DNA from 2 places in the Sivoneniella epilithica UHCC 1019 genome. Region 1 is predicted to be linked to the other one. Evidence: riboswitches for the same ligand, from Rfam matches in the RefSeq annotation. Region 1 holds a riboswitch; the other holds the start of a gene.
The links. Region 1 has a riboswitch for cyclic di-AMP ahead of AB3R30_RS10110 (universal stress protein). Riboswitches for the same ligand answer to the same signal wherever they lie in the genome.
Positions count from the first base shown of each region.

Region 2: another riboswitch for cyclic di-AMP. It lies ahead of AB3R30_RS24280 (ArsB/NhaD family transporter); the one in region 1 lies ahead of AB3R30_RS10110 (universal stress protein).

Region 1 is NZ_JBFPDP010000012.1:128,343-131,463, reverse strand. It holds gene AB3R30_RS10115 (oligosaccharide flippase family protein) at 1-568, shown strand, start outside; gene AB3R30_RS10110 (universal stress protein) at 750-1,445, opposite strand; cyclic di-AMP (ydaO/yuaA leader) riboswitch at 1,603-1,740, opposite strand; gene AB3R30_RS10105 (DEAD/DEAH box helicase) at 2,051-3,121, shown strand, end outside.
Region 2 is NZ_JBFPDP010000065.1:16,024-19,144, forward strand. It holds gene AB3R30_RS24270 (tellurite resistance TerB family protein) at 204-650, shown strand; partial or broken gene AB3R30_RS24275 (hypothetical protein) at 730-1,385, opposite strand; cyclic di-AMP (ydaO/yuaA leader) riboswitch at 1,557-1,781, shown strand; gene AB3R30_RS24280 (ArsB/NhaD family transporter) at 1,987-3,121, shown strand, end outside.

The DNA of each region.
Region 1 (3,121 bases):
TTTTACTCAGGCTCAAACCCTATCAAAGGCAGCAAATGAGGTGATCCAGGTTTTAGGACATCGGGTTTTGTTTGCCTCCTATTCTGAGTTGGCACGCGATCGCCCTGAACGGTTGCGTCCTGTTTTACGGCGATCGCGCCTCGCCTTGAACAGCATTAATTTGTTAGCTTGTTTATTTTTTATCTTCTTGGGTAAACCTTTAATCAATTTTTTATATGACAGTCGCTATGCCGATGCGGGCTGGATGCTGCAAATTTTGGCAGTGGGGGCAATGGTGACTGTTCTGGGCTACACCTATATGGATGTGTTAATGGCTCAGGGTCGAACATATTTCATGACAATGCTACTAGGCATCCAAGTTGGCATTCAACTGATGACGGTTTTTGGTGGCTACTATTTTGGCGGCGAATTTGGCGCGATCGTGGGAATCGCGGCAGTGGGTTGGTTTTTATATCCCATTCAGGCATTCGTCTTTGCCCGCTTGCATCTTTGGCAACCAGAGATTGATTTGCCGATTCTTGGCATTGCTTCTGTTATGGCAGCATTGGTGCTGATGCAAGTGATTTGATAAATTTTTCGCTTTCCTGGGCGATCGCCAACCCCGATCGCCCCACAATTAGCTCCTTTACCAACCGGATTTGCTCGACTTGTAATCGCTTCTATTTGAGAAGCGTTGGGATGTAGTTCACTTCCCGCAGGGTGGGCAAATTAATTGCACATCGCGTTATATCTTAATCTTTAGCGATCGCCTACGGAAAAGATGGAATTCCTAGCACTGGGCAGGGAAAGTCCCGTTCAAACTGCCTGACTAGCGGGTGATTAGAAGATTTGCATCCTAAAACTAAAACAGTTGCAGATTCCGCTTGAACCACTTGGCGAAGCTCGTCTGCTAAACTGCCAAACCGCAGATGGGTTTTGAGCGAACCCCGCCACTCATTGGCTAAATGACGCGCTTGCCACAAAATATGATCTGCCTGTTCAAACTGGTGCATTTGCCAATCAAAAGCACTGCACCTATCATCTTGAACCAATGGCAATTCAGCCACTAAGCTAGTCCTTGCTTTATAGATAGGTTGAACCTGAATCGATTCCCCGCAGTCATGCAGGGGCAATGAGTACACCGGATTCTCTGCTGGATCGGGGCGATCGAGTGGATCTAAATAGCAGACGCGATCGCGCCCCGCAGCGTTTCTATCCACCACATAAATGACCTGAACCATTACCGCCTTTTGAGTGGCTAGACGAGTTTGGTGAGCAATCCATAAGGTTAGATCCAGCGCAATTTGACTAGAGGGAGAAGCATCATAACCCACCAGAAGATTAATTTCATTGGAATTTAATAGCGTGTCGTCTGTTCCTGGATGCGGAACCAAAACCATTTGCCTTGCCATTTCAGGACAGCCCAGCGCATTTTCAAGTCGCGCCAGCATTGGAAGAATTTTCACAGTTTTTATCCTCTCACGGTCATTGTGTTTAACGAGAGGTGGGTCACAGCGACAAACAGGTTAAGGCTTCATACTTTGATCAAAATCAAGCATGACAATCCCATACACATACTTGTCAGGAGACACCAATGACCACGACTAGAGAAGCCTTAGCATTGGGCGCTCCTTCCATTGCCGACGGAGTTAGCTGACGGGCTAAGACTGGAAGGTGTCTCTCTTAACAAATCGTAAGATTCGCCCCAAATAAACCGGTTCCTCCGCTCTGATATTTGCACTGGTTCAGCATGATCAAAATCTGCTGTAACGCGGCACTCAGATTAGGCTACCCACTAGATTGACAGGTGAAGTTGATTGAAGATGCTGCTTGCCTGGTAACGTTTAGGAACCATTCCGCTAATTTATGGGAACTTGCTCTATAAAACTGCTACCTTCAAAACAAATCAGCCTTACGATGGATCGAATCCGTAATAATAGAGATACTCCGCTAATATAGCTTGCTGATTTTAAAACAGCTATGTTCCGTTGGAAGGGTTACATTAACCATAAACTATGCAAAACATACGATACAACGATCAATTTCTTGCACAGGGTTGGATATTTTGGGCGTGACTTCCCTTACCGCTTCAGGGCTTGACTTGAGCCAATTGTTTCCGTTTCACCTAGACGAGTTTCAGGAACGGGCGATCGCAGCCTTGGAAGCAGGGCGATCGGTAGTAGTGTGTGCGCCGACGGGTTCCGGCAAAACGCTGATTGGAGAATATGCCATATATCGGGCGATCGCCCGTGGACGGCGAGTTTTTTACACCACGCCCCTCAAAGCCTTATCCAATCAAAAGCTGCGAGATTTTCGCGAAATGTTTGGGTTTGATCAAGTGGGATTGCTCACTGGCGATATTTCCATCAACCGCGACGCGCCTGTGGTGGTGATGACGACTGAGATTTTTCGGAACATGCTCTACGGCACGCCTATTGGAGAAGTCGGCACCTCACTCACGAATGTGGAAGCGGTGGTGCTGGATGAATGCCATTATATGAACGATCGCCAGCGGGGCACCGTTTGGGAAGAATCCATTATCTATTGCCCTCCCGAAATCCAACTCGTTGCTCTCTCTGCCACGGTTGCCAACAGCGATCAACTGACCGATTGGATTCATCAGGTGCATGGACCCACCGAGTTAATCTATTCCGATTTTCGTCCTGTGCCCCTCAGTTTCCACTTTTGTAATCCTAAAGGCTTGTTCCCCCTACTGGACGATAGCCAAAAGCGGATCAATCCCCGGCTGAAGCCCAAGGGCGGCAAAATGGCAGGTCGGATGGGTGGCAGCCAGCGATCGCCCAAACAAGACAGCCCTTCTTTGCCCTATGTGGTGAGCCAATTGCAACAGCGGGATATGTTGCCTGCAATTTATTTCATCTTCAGTCGGCGAAACTGCGACCAGGCGATCGATCAAGTGCGTAACTTTTCGCTGGTCAATCCCGATGAAGCTGCGCGGCTAAAACAACAAATCGATGATTTTTTGGAACGCAACCCTGAAGCCGGACGAGCCGGACAAGTTGAGCCGCTCTATCACGGGATTGCTGCCCACCATGCAGGGGTGTTGCCTGCCTGGAAAGGCTTGGTCGAAGAACTATTTCAGCAAGGGTTGATTAAGGTGGTGTTTGCTACGGAAACCCTC
Region 2 (3,121 bases), on a different contig from region 1:
CGATCGTAACTTTAGATTCAGATCCTCAGCCCTCCTAAAAAAATATAGATAACTAAAAATAGAAATCATCGTGAATAAATTCGGGAATCTGGGAAATCTAAACTTAGCTTTCAAATTCTGCTGTTATGTGAATTGCTTGCACAAAAACTGCTTGCATTCTTGTTAATTTTCAATCCACTTACTTTCAAACTTCTGAAAAAACTATGGGACTTTTTGACAAAATCTTCAACGTTCAGAACAAAACTCAAGAATCGCTCAGCCCAGCCGAAGCTTTTGGCTCATTGATGCTAGCTGCGATCGCGTCAGATGGTTACCTATCTGACGAAGAACTCAACGGACTGATTACCAGCCTTAATCGAATGCAAATGTACAAAAGTTTTCCGGCAGATGTGATGAGACGAATGTTTGATAAATTGTTTGGTATTCTCAGACGTGACGGGGCAGAAGCTCTGTTTATAGGAGCCAAAGACTCACTCCCCTTTGAACTAAGAGAATCAGCCTTTGCCGTCGCAACCGATCTAATCCTGTCAGATGGTGTCGTGACAGAGCAAGAACAGCAGTTTCTCAATCAGCTTTATCAAGCTTTAGAAATTGCAGATGAAACTGCTACGAAAATTGTAGAAGTCATGATGATTAAGAACCGAGGTTAATCGAACACAGTGACGCGATGTACGATTTTCCCAATCCCTCTCACGCTAAATCCCCGAGAGTATCCCAGTCTTGCAAGACTTATTTTGAGAATTGCCCATTGAGGTAAGCAGTACGCTGGAGAAGCACCTGCGGAACATTGTCCTTTTTCCATTGCGCTCCTGCTAGCTTCATGGGTTGCCCAACCTGTTTGACCGTTAAGCTTGAATTCTCCTGGAAAAACGCACTCAAACAGCATTGGTGCAGATTCACAGCTTTGTAATCTCGCCATTCACTCGGCTCTCCTTGCGGGGTTCGCAGTCGCACTTTGCCTCCATCCACACTCATCTCTTCAACGGGTTGTACCACCTGCGGTCAATCAAAGGTTTGACGATGCACTAACCGCTGCTGGGTGCTGTGAGAAATCGCCACCCTGGTCAAGACTTGAATATCTTCAGCCGCCCGCTTATAGGACTCATTCGCACTCAACAACAAGCAACACTTTTCCAGATAGGGACTCCATTGGGTGTAGGCTTTGACATCCAGTTTTTGAGCTTGTTTCTCACTCACACTCAATTGTCCAATGATGCTGCCGATGGCGCGTTTGCGTCCGCTTGTCGTGCTACTACTTGTTGCAATAAAAAATTACCAATTTCTGGACTCACATGCTCAAGCCTATGCTCTCGCACCGCCACTTCAATTCCTGCTAATGTTTTGACTTGTTCCGGGTCAGTTTCTTCGTACCATAGAGCGGCGATGGCTTAAGCGTAGGCTTGAATTTGGGCTTTCTTGGCGCTGTCCATACGTCTCCTGCGGTAGAGGTCAATTGCTCAAGGTTTAGCGCTGGTTCAGAAAAACAAACCTAAGCACTTATACTCATCACAAAGGTGGGATACACTCTTAAAGAAGTGTGTTAAATTTCTTTCAACAACTGAAGCCAGCTTAATTTGCTTTTGTCGATGGGTGTGATTGGCAGAGCAAAGCGGAGGAACCACTTTTTGGGGCGAACTGATGAAAAGTTTTGAATTTTGAGTTTTGAATTGAGATGAATAGAAATATCTATTCAATTCATTGCTCAAGCTTAGAACTTTTCCTAGAGGGCATCTCTCAGCCCTAGTCCGTCAGCTAACTCCGTCAGCATTGAGAGAGGACTGAACAGTCAGCATTTTTACAAAATGTTTTGGCTTGCCAGTGTCTCTTGCCCGTACTGCTCAGTTTTTTGTACCTGCTTGTGATACTGGGGTGCCTAAGTGTTGCTAATCAATTTGGCAGCGGTTTTGTCGCGATCGCGGTGTGAATCGACCATTGAGCGCCCATCATTACACGTTTAACAATTTATTTTAACCAGGGAAAAGCGCTATGGAAAGCTGGCAAGCGATCGCAGCATTGATGATTTTTTGCTGTGTAATTGGACTGGTGATGACGGAGTGGCTGCATCTCACGATCGCCGCGATGTTGGGAGCATTGCTGTTGGTGTTTTTGAATATTTTGACCCTAGATGAAGCGATCGGCTATATCGCCAAAAGCCATACTACGCTCGGTCTATTTTTTGGCGTGATGGTCATGGTTCGGGCGTTTCAACCCACCCAAGTATTTGACTATTTAGCAACTCAAATGGTGCTGCTGGCAAAAGGAAAAGGCAATCGCTTGCTGCTAGGCATTGTGGCAATTACTACGCCGATTTGCGCGGTGCTGCCAAATGCCACTACAGTCATGTTGCTAGCCCCCTTGATTCCGCCGCTCGCCGCAGAAATTGGCGTTGATTTTGTGCCGCTGCTGATTTTGATGGTGTTTGTGGCAAACAGTGCAGGATTGCTTACCTTGGTCGGCGATCCGGCAACCTTTATTGTCGGCACTTCAATCAATATGAGCTTTACCGATTATTTGCAAAAGTTGAGTTTGGGGGGCGCGATCGCGGTCGTCGTCGTCGTGGCAACATTGCCGTTTTTGTTCAAAAAAATCTGGCGGACTGAGCTTGCTAGCCTGGATAACCTGCCTCGTCCCGAAATCAATCATCCGCGAATGCTGCTAATCGGATCGATGATTGTGCTGCTGGTGCTGGTTTTCTTTGTGATTGGGGAAAGTCTGCCCATACCTGTCTCTCCAGCAACGGTGGCGCTGTTGGGTGCAGCGCTTTGTCTAATGCTTGCTCACCAGAGCAAAATCGACTCCATCAACAACATTTTGCGGGATGTGGATTGGAGTACGCTGCTGTTTTTTATGAGTATTTTTGTTTTGATTGGCGGCTTACAAAAAACTGGCGTTGTCAGCAGTGGCTCGATCGCCCTGGCGTTTCTATTAGGCAAAAATGTAGCGCTGGGATCTATTGTTCTTTTGTTTGCGGTCGGCTTATTGTCTAGCGTGGTGCCCAACATTCCCCTGGTGGTGGCAATGGTGCCCCTGCTGAAGGAATATATTGTGAATGCCGGATTTGTGGGCAAGGAAATTCTGGCTCCTGGATTTGAGGGTCAGTTGCCACCAGAAGTATTGCCGC